Regions from separate parts of the Pseudoalteromonas sp. THAF3 genome, predicted to be linked through region 3. Evidence: predicted binding sites of a transcription regulator. Region 3 holds the regulator's gene; each other region holds the start of a gene.

Region 1 (5,323 bases), 720 kb from region 3:
AAATGAAATACGCATTCGCTACCATATCGACTAACCCTCTCATATTGCCTCCGAACCCTATTTTTGCCCTTAAATGACTAGCTTAGTGTCGAAGTGACGGTTTTGTATTGCACGGCAATAAAAAGGTGTGCTAGCATCCGGCTAAATGTTTAGATGTTTGGATGGCTAAATGCTTTTAAGCTACTTAGAAAATGCACAACTTGGCGCTGAGCCCAAGTTAGTGGCGAATAAACAACAGGCGCTACAGCAATACCTTAACAATGCGAGTGCCGATGTTCGTTGGCAATATCAAATTCCTGAGTTGGGCGAGGGTGGGGCGTGTAGTTTATTTGGTCATTTGCAAGAGCAGCCCTTCGATTTACGCGAACATTTGCCCTCAAGCAGTGAAGCAAAGTTGAGAAAGCTTCAAGCGATTGTCGATTTTGTTGTTCAAGAAAGTGGCGTAGACTGGTTTGGTATTTATCAAAGTCAACATATTGAAGGTCAGCCACAGCTACTTAAGCTCGCTTATTACGGCGCACCTAGTCGTCCTCTTTTTCCTATTAACCCTGACTTTGCAACAACCAGCAATAATGTGCAGGTTGCACTCAGCGGGGTTGCTCGGGTGATAAATGATGTGGAAGACTATGTTGCCAACGGTGGCGAATACTATACATGTGACCCCAAAGTGAAAGCAGAAAGCTGCTTGCCGCTTTATGACGAGACAGGTAAAGTAGTGGGCATTATTGATGCTGAAGCATTTACCGACAAGTTTTTTACCCCTGATCAGGTTGCGTTGCTAATAGCTGCGTGTTTAGAGATTAGCAAGCACTTACCAACCAGCTGTCAGGACTAACCTAACCTGAGATAATAAAGAGAGTTCCATGTTCTCACAATTAAAACCTTTACCGACAGATCCAATTCTTGGGCTTATGGCTGCGTTTAAAGCCGACACCAATGACAAAAAAATTGACTTAGGTGTTGGCGTATACAAAGACGAGCAAGGGCAAACCCCTGTATTGAAGGCCGTTAAAAAGGCTGAAGAGTTTCGTCTCGCCAATGAAACCACTAAGTCATACATTGGGCTGGCCGGTAATTTGGAATATTGTCAGAAAATGGAGCAACTGCTACTTGGCGATGCCCACCCGGCTTTGCTAGCGGATCGTGTGCGTACAGCTCAGGCTCCAGGTGGCACGGGTTCGTTACGGGTGGCGGCAGAGTTCATTAAGCGTTGTAATGAGCAAGCCACGGTGTGGGTGACTACGCCAACATGGGCCAACCATATTAGCCTATTTGAAGCGGCTGGCCTGAATGTGAAAGAGTATCCTTACTATGACTATGATAACAAAGGTTTGTTATTTGATGACATGGTGAACACGCTCAGCCAAGTCCCTGCGGGTGATGTGGTGCTGTTACATGCATGTTGTCACAACCCAAGCGGCATGGACTTAAATTTTGCGCAGTGGCAAAAAGTAGCTGAAATCGCCAAAGTTCAAGGCTTTACAGTACTGGTTGATATCGCCTATCAAGGTTTTGGTACGAGTTTGGATGAGGATGCTGCGGGTTTGCGCCATTTGGCCTCGCAGGTAGATGAGCTAATCATTTGTTCGTCATGTTCGAAAAATTTCGGCTTATACCGTGAGCGTATTGGTGCCTGTTCGGTGATCTCAAAAGATCAAGCCACGGCTGATATTGCTAATTCAGTGATGCTCAGTGTGGTACGCAGTATTTATTCGATGCCGCCGGCACACGGTGCGGATATTGTTAATACTATTCTTAGTAGCGATGAGCTAACTGCGATGTGGCACCAAGAGCTTGATGACATGCGCTCTCGTATCAATGGTTTGCGTTCATTGCTTAAGGATAAGTTAAACGACAAATGCGAAGGCATGGACTTCTCATTTATTGAACGCCAGCACGGTATGTTCTCTTTCCTAGGGATTAACAAAGAACAGATCGAACGCCTACAAAAAGAGTACTCAATCTACATTGTCGGTTCTAGCCGTGTAAATGTGGCAGGGGTAAGCAAAGATAATATCGATTACTTTGCCGATGCCGTTGCAGCGGTTACTAAGTAACGCGACTGATAAAAAAAGCCAGCAATGCTGGCTTTTTTTATGTCTAAGAAATAGCTTTACGCCTCTTTGGCTTTGAGCTCAGTAACATTTTCCTTATCACTTGGCTCTTTGCTGGCTTTTTTTGTGGCCTTTGCTGCAGGCTTAGTACCTTTAAGTACATGCATAAAGTCGTCTTTTTGTTTTGCTATTTCCAACGACAGGCTTTCTACTTGTTGCTCACTTAAGGGAACATCAACGCCGCCTAATAACTCTTCTAAGCTTTCGGCAATATCGAGCATCTTATCATAGGCATCGGCTTCTTTTTTGCTAGTAAAGGTCATGCGCTCGACTCCGTCTCGTTCTACAACGTATTTAGTTACAACAGCCATGGCTTCTCCTCAAGGGTACTGTTTTTTTATACAGTAAGGGTAGTGGTTGGCGATTCGCCCGTCAAGGGTTTTAATCATTCCTTTTAAAGGGTTAAGCATTTTCACCACAAAAAAGCACGACTTTATCGTTAGTTTTATTTGACACATCTCAGTAATTATTCTTTATTTACTTTTGAAGTAACACGGATTTTTACTTTAACTTCTAAGGAGAGAAGCATGAAGCTACTAACCGCACTCTACACCGCCTGTGCGCTTGTACTTACCCCAGCAGTGGTCGCTGCTGAGGCACCTCAACAAGCGAGTGAGCAGGTAACCCCAGCCAAACTTGATATTAACCAAGCATCCGAAGAACAGCTACAATCGCTGCCGGGCATTGGCCCCACTAAAGCAGCCGCCATCATCGAATATCGTCAGGTGCAAGGCAATTTCCGTAGTGTTGATGAGCTAGACGCTGTGCCAGGTATTGGTGCAAGTACGTTGGCGCAAATTCGGGAATTGGTGAAGGTAAGATAGTGGCAAAGTATTGCTGATAAACCAAAGGGCAACGTTTAGTTGCCCTTTTTATGTGCGGCGATGGCTTCATCAAGGTGAAACAGCGCGAATGCATGGCGCACTGGGAGCACAATAATAGGATAGGCGATGCCGGCTAAGAGCAGCCATGGCAACATGTGCCAGCCTTCAAAGCGCACCAGCAGCAGAAATAGAGGGGTGATCAGCAGCAGTTTAATAATATTGAGCATGACTCGGCGCTGCGCTGATAGCCTGTTTAATGAATCCGCTACTATAGCGAGTCGCTCATTGTGACTGAGCGACTTGAGTTTCGGAATTTGACTGGGAAGAAAGTAAATCATGAAGCCTTAGGTTTATAAAAAAAGCTGCTTAAGGTAATGATAATTGCAACGACTGCCATCACCGCAAAGATCACCTGCATCCACCCAGGCATTGATAACCCCATAAATTGCCAATCAATGTTGCCACAATCACCGGTAGCAGCAAAAAAGCTCGGCAGCCACTCGTGTAAAGGCATAAAGCTTGGGAAGTTAGGTTCAAACTCGCATACGAAGGCAAACGGATCTGTGGTGGTTTGCATCATGATATGTTCTTTGGCGAGCAAGAAACCCCATATACTGGCAACCAGCCAACTCGCCAGCGCCACTAGGCGTAAATACATATTTTGTGGATTAATACAGCCTAGTAAGGCCGCAAATAGTACACCTAAGACTGCTGTACGCTGATAAATGCACATAATGCATGGCGCTAAGTCCATGGCATATTGGAAATACAAAGCAGTTGCTTCGAATACGGTGGCAATCACCGCTAACAGTACCCAAGGCGCACGTTGGTGCGATAGCTTACCTAACCAGCTCATAGTTAACTCACATCGTTGTTGATGGGCTGATTATGCCACGCCTTCGGCGCTATGCAAGCGTATTAGCGGCCTTAAAGGTGAGCTCAGTGGCGTGCCTAAGCACTTAATTTAGCGCCATTTGTGTACAAGCTAGCGTTGTTAAGTGAACAAAAAAGCTAATGAATCATTTAAAGCGGTAGGCTGGCTTCCGTTTTTGCTTATGAATCAGTGAAAATGAACAAAAAAATTATTTATTGAATTGATCGAAGAGCTATACACAGTGCGGAGCTAATGCCGATATTGAACGAATCAAAGTCTCGGCTTTCGACTAAATAAGTCCTTAATCTCTGGAAAGTACTTATAGGAGAGCATAGTATTCTCAGCATCAATTAGTGTTATATTCGATTTGCAAGTGAATGTAATAAGGAGGTTGTATGCGGGGAATTATATCTAGGTGAGCATGAATAGAATCGTAACGTTAGTTGGGTCACTTCGAAAAGCTTATCCGGAAATAGAATCTTGTAAATTCGAACTAATTTTTTCTTTCCCTACTGAAGAAGCGGCCAAAGAGTACTTCAGAAAAACCTATCACTGGGAACATTATGATGGGATGATTAAATATCAACTTAACGGTGAATGTTTCTCGGGCTTTAAGACTGAAATAGAATTAAATGCCAACTATATTAAATACTTAACGGGCTGTTATGTAGATTTGGCATCAGAAACCCAAGGTAGCCTTCACCGTTGGAAGCTATGGATTTAAGCCTTAATAAGAACGAGCACCAAATGGAAATCAAAGTAAGGAAAACTAAAACAACCGACAGTGGCACATTGTGTATGCTGTGGCAATTTTACCAATATCACCAAAGTTCATTTGATCAAGAGGATGTAGGTACTGACGGGCGCTTTGATATTGATGAACAATACCTCAATTCCGTTGTTTGCGGTGAACAAGAGAGTGACGCTTATTTAATTTTTGTTTCTGACCAGGTTGCAGGCTTTGCCACTGTTGAGACGACCGAGATTCTGGGTAAAGAAATGCCGGAATTGGCTGATATATTTATCCTCCCTAAATATCGAAAGCAAGGTGTCGGGAAATTTGTCGTTCAACACTTGATGCAAGCTGTGAGCGAACAATGGCATGTAGCAGTTTATATAAACGACAGCTTGGCGTTGAAGTTTTGGAGTAACTTGTTTACTCAATTAAATGTGGCTCTTGTTGAGAAAGTGGAGCCTGCTGAAACAGAAGGCTTTTACGAGTTTGTCATTACCAATGCCTAACAGAATAAATACGTGAACGACGTTGTAAGCTTGGCTGACACTCGCTTCTCGTTCAAGCTTAAAACGGCTCGTATCATGGAACAGAACACACAAGGAAAGTTATGATTAGAACTATCTTAATAATATCTGGGGCTTTCTTTGCCAATTTTTCTATTGGCAAAGAAATTAAAGATATATCTGAACTCACAAAGCGTTTGGACGATGGTGTACCGCAAATTTTAGAAAAGCACAAAGCTCCCGGCGTTGCTCTGGCATTCGTTAATGGAAGT
Region 2 (5,323 bases), 1.0 Mb from region 3:
TAACTTTAGCGTTGCTCATTCACTTGGCTTATTTGGATTTACTTCCTTCAACTTGTTGTTTTGCCCGCTTTGTTAGCGGGCTTTTTTTTGCCTGCAATAAGATACCAAGCACAGCTTAATCTGTTGTGAATTACTCTACTTTTAATAAGCTTATGAGGCGAGCAGCTTAGTAACGTCGACCTAGACTTGGGTGTATTGGGAAGAGAATGAGGCAGGTTGGGCCGAGCCAAAACGCTCGGCATGGTGTGCCAAGGTTAGTCTGTTGTTTTACTGAGACCAAAATGCGCATAGGCATGATCTGATACAATCCGTCCTCGCGGCGTACGCTGGATAAAGCCTTGCTGTATTAGATAGGGTTCAATCACATCTTCTATGGTTTCTTTTTCCTCGCCGATGGCTGCTGCGAGATTATCCAGCCCCACCGGCCCGCCCATAAACTTTTCTATAATCGCTAACAAGTATTTACGGTCCATATAATCAAAACCGCTTTTGTCTACATCGACCATATCGAGCGCTTGTGCGGCAATATCAATGCATACACGACCATCACCTTTAACTTCAGCAAAATCTCGCACTCGACGCAGTAGTCGGTTAGCTATGCGGGGAGTCCCTCGCGAGCGCTTGGCGACTTCTAAAGCGCCCTGCTCGTCAACTGCTAAACCTAGATGATCGGCGGAGCGTTTGACAATGGCGGCAAGGTCGGCAACAGAATAAAACTCCAAACGTTGCACAATACCGAAGCGATCGCGCAGCGGAGAGGTTAATGAGCCTGCACGGGTCGTAGCACCAATTAAAGTAAATGGCGGTAAATCAAGTTTAATCGAGCGCGCTGCGGGGCCTTCACCAATCATGATATCGAGTTGATAGTCTTCCATGGCTGGATAGAGTATTTCCTCAACATGCGGACTCATACGATGAATTTCGTCGATAAACAGCACATCATGAGCTTCTAAGTTTGTCAGTAAGGCGGCGAGATCGCCGGCTTTTTCCAACACCGGACCGGAAGTCGTTTTAATACTCACATCGAGTTCATTAGCAACAATATTGGCTAACGTGGTTTTACCTAACCCTGGGGGACCAAATATAAGGAGATGATCTAAGGCCTCGCTACGTGAGCGTGCGGCCTCGATAAAAATATCCATCTGCTGTTTAACATGAGGTTGGCCGTGATAGTCGGCCAATAATTTAGGCCGAATGGCTCTATCGACCACATCCTCATTACCCTGTACCTCTGGCTCAATCAGCCGATCCGCTTCTATCATGATGGTATCTCTGTTATAGCATCGCTTTGAGCGCTTGCTTAATCATTTCTTCGGAGGCCATGCCTGGCTTCGCGACTGCTTTTACCGACTTCACTGCCTGAGTATTTTTATAGCCCAGAGCTTCAAGTGCTGCTACCGCATCGTCTTGGGCATTATTCGCGACCAAAGTATCACCATTGGGCGCATCTATTGGTGCCGCGTCAGTGTGAGGGGTAAATAAGTCAGGACCCCAATCTTTAAGCCTGTCTTTCATTTCTAACACTAACCGCTCTGCGGTTTTTTTGCCAACGCCGGGAAGCTTTACTAAGGTGCTTGCATCGCCATGATGAACGCAATGGATAAATTGCTCTGCCGACATTCCCGATAAAATACCTAGGCCTAGTTTAGGCCCTACCCCATTGGCTTTTAATAATTCTCGAAACAGGGCGCGTTCGTTTTTCGTATTAAACCCAAATAACAGCTGCGCATCCTCTCGCACCACAAAGTGGGTATACAAGGTGACCTGTTCGCCACACTCGGGAAGTGCGTAAAAGCAACTCATGGGGAGGTTGATTTCATAGCCAATGCCCGCTGCTTCCACTAACACTTCAGGGGGCTGCTTCTCAACCAACAATCCTCTAATTCGTCCTATCATTGTTACCTCAAGCGTCCGCGCACGGTTTTACGTGCTTGACCGGACAGTTTTATTAAGTTTTGTTGTGAGTGACCATGGCACATGGCAATAGCCAAGGCGTCGGCGGCATCTGCTTGCGGCGTCGCTGGCAGCTTCAAAATATGCTTCACCATGTGTTGTACCTGTGCCTTTTCCGCAGAGCCTCGCCCAACCACTGCTTGTTTCACTTGCCGCGCGGAGTATTCTGACACGTCAATATCGGCCAAGGTGGCGGCGACAATGGCTGCGCCCCGGGCTTGCCCTAGCTTTAATGCCGAATCAGGATTGTGGGCCATAAACACTTGTTCTATGGCAAACGCGGTAGGGTTAAATTGCTCAATGAGTTGGCTGACGCCTTGGAAAACCATTTTTAGACGCAACGGAAAGGCGTTATCACCTAGCTTAATACAGCCACTGCCCAAGTAATGGAACTTATGCCCTTGCTGCTGCACGACACCATAGCCGGTAAAGCGCGAGCCGGGGTCAATTCCCAAAATTATACTCACCCACTGACCTTCTTATTATTCTCGCTTATGGAAATGGTAACTGTATGTATGACCAGTGTAAAGCTGAAGCATAAAAAAAGCGGCCTGAGCCGCTTCTTTTATCGCTATCGCTTATTCGCTTTGTTCACTCTCAGAGGCAGTCACTCCGATACCCAGCTCTTGCAAAGCGTCGGGATTTGCTACACTCGGGGCATCGGTCATCAAACAAGATGCTTGCGTCGTTTTCGGGAAGGCAATGACATCACGAATATTGTCTGTACCACAAAGCAACATCACTAGACGGTCAAGGCCGAACGCCAAGCCAGCGTGCGGCGGTGTACCATACTTCAACGCATCGAGTAGGAAACCGAATTTATCTTGTTGCTCTTGCTCATTAATCCCCAATACTCGGAACGCCGCTTGTTGCATCGCATTGTTGTGGATACGCACCGAACCACCACCGACTTCGTAACCATTAAGAACCATGTCGTAGGCATCAGAAAGCGTGCCGGCAGGGTTAGCTTCCAGCTCCTCTGGGCTGACATCTTTTGGCGCTGTAAATGGGTGGTGAACCGCGTGTAGATTACCTTCATCGTCTTCTTCAAACATCGGGAAGTCTACGACCCACAATGGTGCCCATTTAGTTAAATCAGTTAGCTCAAGGTCTAAACCAATCTTCAAGCGCAGCGCACCCATGGCTTCATTGACCACATTGCGTGAGTCGGCACCAAATAAAATGATATCGCCTGTTTGCGCATTGGTGCGTTCAAGTAAGGCGGTGATCACCTCTTCGTTCAAGAATTTAGCAATCGGTGATTGCACGCCTTCCACACCTGCGTCGCGGTCATTGACCTTCATCCAGGCTAAACCTTTAGCGCCATAGATGCCGATAAATTTGGTGTACTCATCAATTTGCTTACGTGACAACGACGCTCCGCCTGGCACACTAAGCACAGCTACGCGGCCTTTCTCATCATTGGCAGGACCAGAGAACACTTTAAACTCAACGTCTTTAACCAAATCAGCAACGTCAATAAGCTCCATCGGGTTACGTAGGTCAGGCTTATCTGAACCGAAACGACGCATGGCTTCGCTGTAGGCCATCACCGGGAACTCGCCCAAATCAACATTCAGCAACTCTTGCCACATATCACGGATCAGTTTTTCAGTAACACCGCGAACTTGGTCTGAACTCATAAATGAGGTTTCGATATCGATTTGCGTGAACTCTGGCTGGCGGTCGGCACGTAAATCTTCATCACGGAAACATTTAACGATTTGGTAGTAACGGTCAAAGCCAGACATCATCAACAATTGTTTAAACAACTGTGGCGACTGCGGCAGTGCATAGAAACTACCATGGTGCACACGGCTTGGCACAAGGTAGTCACGTGCTCCTTCAGGGGTCGCTTTCGTCAGTACCGGCGTTTCAATATCGAGGAAGTCATTGCTATCAAGGAAGCGGCGAACAAAACTTGTGGCTTTGGCACGCAACTTAATGCGGTCGCTCATCTCTAAGCGGCGAAGATCCAAGTAACGGTATTTTAGACGGCGCTCTTCGGAGTTTTGCTGGTTAAAATCCAGTGGTAGAGCGTCGCTGCGGTTAATGATCTCAAGGCCAGTACCCAGAATTTCCACTTCACCTGTGCTCATGTCTTTGTTGACTTGGCTGTCAGGGCGAGCGCGGACTACCCCTTTGACTTGTACACAGAATTCTTGACGAAGTTTATTCGCCACATCCATAAGCCCTTCGACTTCCGGGTCGAACACCACCTGCACCAAACCTTCGCGGTCACGCACATCGACGAAGATCAAACCACCTAAATCGCGGCGTTTGTTGATCCACCCACACAGAGTAACTTCTTGGTCGACATGACTTTTATTTAAGTGTCCGCAATATATAGAGCGCATAATATTCCTGTTTTAATTGTAAGCGCGCATTGGTTTAAGCACGCAGTGGCCAAATTAATTGCGTCAATTATATAAAAACGGCAGTCAATGTCACGAAGCAAACTCCGAGTTGCACACTTATTGAACATCCAAAGCCATAAAGCTGTGCTAGCATAGCTGCCAATCACTATGAACCGTGCTCTAACCATGCTTTATCTAGGTTGTCCACAGTGGTCTAATACCGCGTGGAAAGGACAATTATTTGCCCAACACTGCCAACAATCACAGATGCTCGCCCGTTACAGCGAAGTATTTAATGCAGTGGAGGGAAACACCACTTTCTATGCCGACCCCAGCCCCGATGTGGTAAAACGCTGGCTGCACAGCAGTGATGAGCACTTCCGCTTTACCTTTAAATTTCCAAAGCGTTTTAGCCACGACAGTGCCTTGCAAGCTCCAAAGCAAGAACTCACACACTGGCTTGAACTAATGGCGCCCTTATTCAGCAAAGTAGGCAGCTTGATGTTGCAATTGCCAGCAAGCTTTACACCAACGCACCTACCCCGACTGCAACACTTTATTGCCCAACTACCCAAAGACTTGCACTACAGCGTGGAAGTGCGCCACCGCGATTTTTTTACCAAAGGTGACAGCGAGCGCGCGCTGAACCGATTTTTACATCAACATAATATTGATCGTGTTTGTATGGACACCCGGGCGCTGTTTGCCGTCTCTCCCTATAGTGACGCCATTATTGACGCACAGCAGAAGAAACCTCATTTACCAGTGCATGCGGTGGCCTTGGGCGAGCGCCCAGTGGTGCGTTTTGTGATTGCTGCGCTAAGTGATGAGTATCAGCACTATTACCAGCCTTGGTTGGCAAAGATTAAACAGTGGTTAGATGAAGGCAAGTCACCTTATGTGTTTTTACACACCGCTGATAACGACGGAGCGCCTTTACTGGCACGCCAGTTTGCGCAGGATTTGCAGCGCTTTTGTGGCTATTATCACCGTGCCGTTGAGCCATTCCCGGG
Region 3 (5,323 bases):
TCGGTGTTCAGTGGCTAATGTATCGACATAGTTGAGTACATGCTCTGGAAAGGTTAAGTCTTTGACTACAGTGAGGTTGCGCAGAAAAGGAAATAACGCCACATCGGCCCAAGTAATATGTTCTGGGGTTTGCAGCCATGTTAACTCACTCAATGCGTGTTCCATTGTGGCGATGTCAGCGTCGCTATTGGCTAACACGCTATCGAAAGATTCGCCCAAGCGCTGCTCTTTCTTCTCGCGAAAATAGCTGATAGCTGTATCAATAGCGTATTCCGGCAGGGCCAGTTGCGGCCAACGCACAAAGGTCAGCCGTAAAAAGGTTTCAAGATGCTTTTCAACCCACTGTTGGGCTTGATTAAAGTGCTCTCCCAGTGACAGCTCCTTGTTGGCAAGAGTACAGAAATACTCGGCAATATCTAAGCTTTCGGCCATCGCGGTATCATCATCTTTGACCAAAATAGGCACTATTTTTTTACCCACTAACTGGTTGGGCGTGGCCTCGTCATCGTTGAGTAGGAAGCGCACGTCCACCTCTAGCCCCAAGGCGCGTGCAACCAGTAATGACTTTATACAATAGGGGCAATGTTCAAATATAAATAGCTTCATAAAAAATACCTCAGAGCTTGCGAATTACTACCTTTTGGCCTTAGCTGTAACTAAACAATAGTTGCCGGACGAAAGCAAACTTTCGCCATTAGATCATCATGCAATATGAATCCGTTTACGAATTTTGGTTTACTCACAGCAGTCCACAGGATTGGTTTAAAAAAAGCGCCGATTTTGACGCCACAGTAAAAAAGCAATTTTTACCTACTTACGAGGCAGCGCGCCAAGGCGAGCTTTATTCTTGGCGAAAATCTGCTCGAGGCGCGTTATGTGAAATTATAGTGCTGGATCAGTTTCCTCGTAATATGTTCCGCGATACGGCCCAAGCGTTTGCAACCGATGCACTGGCTTTATGTTTGGCGCAGAATGCGGTGGAGAAAAAGTTTGCTTTAGAGCTTGATGATACCGAGCGTAGTTTCTTATACATGCCCTATATGCACAGTGAGAGCCAGGCGATTCATGTGGTGGCCGAGCAGCTTTTTCGGCCCTTAAGTAACTATAAATATGAACTGGCTCACAAAGAAATCATTGACCGTTTTGGGCGTTATCCACATCGTAATGATATTCTCGGTCGGCAATCGAGCGACACTGAACAGGCGTTTTTGAATCAGCCTGGTAGCCGCTTTTAGTTAAGGGCTTTGTGCCCAGCGCTTCGCTTGTTCACGTTGTTCATAACGAAAGGATTTAACTTCTGCATGAATAAAGTGTGCGCCAAGGTGCTGGGCAAAGTTACCAAGCAACGAATTGGTGGCAATGGCTACTTTATTCACCTTTTGATGATGGTCGCGCACAAATTGCAGATGAGAGAGTAATGCGGCAAATGAGTCCCAACCCGGAAAGTGTTCAGTAGCAATAATGAGAGCATGTAGCTTTGTATGCTGTTCAATATAAGGGTCGATAATACGCACGGCTGCTGCAAAGTCTTCTGCTGTCAGCTGGCCTTGTGGTTCGAGTAGGGCGGTATTGTGTGTTTCGTGTATAGTGATATTGAGCATATATCCTCGCCAACGAGTTCATTGGATGCTCTATCAATATAGAATATTTACTTACAAGCGGTTGGTTATTGGTGCAAGGTTGTAGGTAGTGCGCTGAGGTTTAAAGTTTCACCTACGCAGCTTTGCAGCAAACTCTGAACTTGGTCTTTTTCGTTTTGCGAGTAGCGAAGGTCATACTTGCTCATGATGTAATTAAAGCGCTGAATGTACTGACAGCGGTAATCTTGATGCGGCGGCAACCATTGCCAAGGGCCTTTTGCGCCTTTGCTACGATTTAGGCCATCATCAACAGCAAGCAAATTCTCCATATCGTTGGCAAATTGTGCCTTTTGCGAACGACTCCAGGTGGCAGCACCGTGTTCATAGGCAAATTTAAGCGGCACAATATGGTCTATATCTAAGTCATCGTCATTGCGTAGTAACTGCCCCGAATAAGGGTCATGCCACTGGCCGCTGGTGACGGTGCAGCGCGCTTGAGTGGTGTAGCTTACATCACTGTGTGATTGGGCAATCAGCACTTCAGCACGGGCATCTTGGCAGTCGTGATCGGTGTCTAGCCAATGTGGCCAGTTACCCCGATGATAACTATTTTCTGATGTTTGTTTAGTGTAGTTCTTTGGTAAACGTCCACCGTCTGCTAGACAGCTTTCTAAGTTCGCATAGGGAGTGAAAGATTGAGTGCGTTGATAATGAGCCGAGTCTTCAGGGTGACAAAGGCCGCTGCGCGACATCTTGACCGTATCGGCTTTGCACGCACCTATCGTCAGTGCCGAAATAAGTAAAAGGAACGCTGAAAATACACCTTGGCGAGTCATCTAACTGCTTAATAACATGACTAAAATAGCGCTACTTTAAAGCATTGTCGCGCATTCGTCACCTATCACTTTATGAGTATGAGGTGAGGTTGCATATGAATAAAAGCGAAGTTGCATTAATTAAGGTTGCAATGGTCAGCAAATTCCCTGATTTTATTTGCGATTTTCATTTAACTGTATATACTCACAGTTAAATGTACTGTATGGAAACCCAGTTGTATGCGCCCATTAACTAAACGCCAATCGCAAATTCTTGAGCTGATTAAAGTCTTTATTAAAGATACCGGCATGCCGCCGACGCGTGCAGAAATTGCACAAACACTGGGGTTTCGCAGTGCTAACGCCGCAGAAGAACATCTTAAGGCGTTGGCTAAGAAAGGCGTAATCAAAATGAAGCCTGGCGCGAGTCGAGGTATTCAATTGGTCGAGGAAGAAGAACCCGAACAATTGGGCCTGCCTTTAATTGGCCGTGTTGCTGCGGGCGAGCCCATTCTTGCCCAACAGCATATAGAGAGTCACTGCCAGATAGACCCATTGTTGTTCAAGCCTGCTGCAGATTATTTGCTGCGCGTAAATGGCATGAGTATGAAAGATATCGGCATTATGGATGGTGACTTATTAGCGGTACATCGCACTCAGGTGGCTGAAAACGGCCAAGTGGTGGTCGCGCGGGTTGATGAAGATGTCACCGTGAAGCGCTTAGAAAAAGCAGGGCGTAAGGTTCTGCTGCATGCAGAGAATGAAGAATTCACACCCATCGAAGTCGATTTAGAGAACGAATCCTTTAATATTGAAGGCTTAGCTGTAGGTGTGATCCGAAACGCCGACTGGATGTAATTAAATTTACTTATTTTGCCTCTAATAGGTCTGTTATTAGGGGCTTTCCCCATGTTTCCTCCTTAGCCACAGTGCTTTCTAACAGCTTGAATCTCCCTGTTAATTTATTAATAAAACGTAAACAAAAATAGTGTATTAACTTGCTATTAGCTCAATCTTTGACTAATTGGTTATATTACAGGCTTTGCTGGTCGGTTTTTCAACAGTTTATTTAGGGTCAAAGTTGTCGACTGGTAAAAGCATAATAATAACGAAGATTGGGTATTAAGCTGTAACCGCCTCTTCCTTGCATTGCGCAACAATAAGGAGATGGTACACATGAAGAAGCTGAGCTCCCTCATGTTGCTATGTCTGTTATTCCCTCAATTGGTGTCCGCGAATAGCAAGTACAACTTGCGCCAAGGGGTAACTGACATTAGCGAAAATGTTTACCAACTACACATGACCATATTTATTATATGCTGTGTGATTGGTGTGGTTGTTTTCGCGGTGATGTTTTGGGCGCTGCTCAAACACCGCAAGTCAAAAGGGGTCACCCCCGCTACCTTTCATGAAAGCACCAAAGTAGAAATACTTTGGACAGCGATTCCATTTGTTATTCTCATAGCCATGGCTGTACCGGCCACCAAAACCCTGATTGCTATGGAGGATACAACAAAGGCCGATATCACTATTAAGGTGACTGGTTCACAATGGAAATGGCACTACGAGTATATGGGCCACGATGTGGGCTTTTACTCACTGCTGTCAACGCCTCAAGAGCAAATCAAAAATGCGCAAAATAAGGGCGACAATTACCTCCTCGAAGTAGATAAACCCTTGGTTATTCCCACTAATCAAAAAGTACGTTTTTTAATGACCTCAGATGACGTCATTCACTCTTGGTGGGTGCCCGATTTTGCAGTAAAGAAAGACGCTAACCCTGGGTTTATCAACGAAGCTTGGACACGCGTAAACGAACCGGGTACGTATCGCGGCCAGTGCGCCGAGTTATGCGGTAAAGACCACGGTTTTATGCCGGTGGTCGTAGAAGCAAAACCCCCTGAAGAGTTTGACGCTTGGCTGGCAGAGCAGAAACAAGCGAAGCAAGCTCAGGCGCAGGCCGATGCTGAGCTGCTAGAACAAATCCTCTCTGAAGATGAGCTAATGGCATCGGGCGAGCAAGTGTACATCACGCGCTGCGCAGCTTGTCATCAGCCTACGGGGCTTGGTTTACCTGGAGTCTTCCCCGCCATAAAAGGCAGTCCAATAGCCACCGGCGATATTAACGACCATATCGATATTGTGGTGCACGGTAAGCCAGGGACTGCGATGCAGGCATTTGTCGGTCAACTTACGCTTAAAGAGTTGGCTGCGGTGGTTACTTACCAACGCAATGCCTTTGGTAATGAAACCGGTGACATCGTTCAACCAAGCGTGATTCAGGCCTATATTGATGGGGAGGAACAATGAGTACAGCAGCTGCAACACATGAACATCACGGGCCTGCAACCGGAATAAAACGCTGGCTTTTTACTACTAACCACAAAGACATCGGCACCTTGTACTTATTATTTTCGTTGTTGATGTTTTTAACCGGTGGCGCCATGGCAATGGTGATCCGAGCCGAGTTATTCCAACCAGGACTTCAGCTGGTTGACCCTCATTTTTTCAACCAAATGACCACAGTACATGGTTTGATTATGGTCTTCGGCGCCGTGATGCCTGCCTTCACGGGCTTAGCTAACTGGATGATCCCCATGATGATTGGCGCGCCAGATATGGCTTTGCCGCGAATGAATAACTGGAGCTTTTGGATTCTGCCATTCGCTTTTGCCATCCTATTGCTGTCGCTGTTTATGGAAGGCGGCGGTCCAGCCTTTGGATGGACCTTCTATGCGCCCTTATCAACCACCTACAGCAACGACAATACTGCCCTGTTTGTATTTGCCATTCACATTATGGGGATAAGTTCCATCATGGGGGCCATTAATGTCATTGTGACCATCGTTAATATGCGTGCTCCAGGGATGAAGTGGATGAAATTACCGCTATTTGTGTGGACCTGGTTGATCACTGCGTTTTTATTAA

What was found. Region 3 encodes LexA, which represses DNA repair genes until DNA is damaged. Its sites were predicted from a motif close to TACTGTATNNNNATACAGTA; they were not measured.
Region 1: FIU82_RS10570 (YebG family protein) is a predicted target of LexA. The motif match lies at 2,442-2,461, and genes of this name have one in related genera.
Region 2: ruvC (crossover junction endodeoxyribonuclease RuvC) is a predicted target of LexA. The motif match lies at 2,459-2,478, and genes of this name have one in related genera.

What each region holds. Positions count from the first base shown of each region.
Region 1 is NZ_CP045418.1:2,265,686-2,271,008, reverse strand. It holds gene FIU82_RS10585 (SpoIIE family protein phosphatase) at 1-34, shown strand, start outside; gene FIU82_RS10580 (GAF domain-containing protein) at 170-835, shown strand; gene FIU82_RS10575 (amino acid aminotransferase) at 864-2,057, shown strand; gene FIU82_RS10570 (YebG family protein) at 2,114-2,425, opposite strand; gene FIU82_RS10565 (ComEA family DNA-binding protein) at 2,642-2,938, shown strand; gene FIU82_RS18745 (DUF6170 family protein) at 2,974-3,276, opposite strand; gene dsbB (disulfide bond formation protein DsbB) at 3,273-3,794, opposite strand; gene FIU82_RS10550 (hypothetical protein) at 4,234-4,536, shown strand; gene FIU82_RS10545 (GNAT family N-acetyltransferase) at 4,560-5,054, shown strand; gene FIU82_RS10540 (serine hydrolase) at 5,156-5,323, shown strand, end outside.
Region 2 is NZ_CP045418.1:1,951,107-1,956,429, forward strand. It holds gene ruvB (Holliday junction branch migration DNA helicase RuvB) at 255-1,262, opposite strand; gene ruvA (Holliday junction branch migration protein RuvA) at 1,276-1,896, opposite strand; gene ruvC (crossover junction endodeoxyribonuclease RuvC) at 1,899-2,420, opposite strand; gene aspS (aspartate--tRNA ligase) at 2,532-4,310, opposite strand; gene FIU82_RS09010 (DUF72 domain-containing protein) at 4,497-5,323, shown strand, end outside.
Region 3 is NZ_CP045418.1:2,983,293-2,988,615, reverse strand. It holds gene grxB (glutaredoxin 2) at 1-606, opposite strand, end outside; gene FIU82_RS14000 (DUF924 family protein) at 705-1,235, shown strand; gene FIU82_RS13995 (STAS/SEC14 domain-containing protein) at 1,236-1,601, opposite strand; gene FIU82_RS13990 (HNH endonuclease family protein) at 1,667-2,416, opposite strand; gene lexA (transcriptional repressor LexA) at 2,636-3,253, shown strand; gene coxB (cytochrome c oxidase subunit II) at 3,572-4,705, shown strand; gene ctaD (cytochrome c oxidase subunit I) at 4,702-5,323, shown strand, end outside.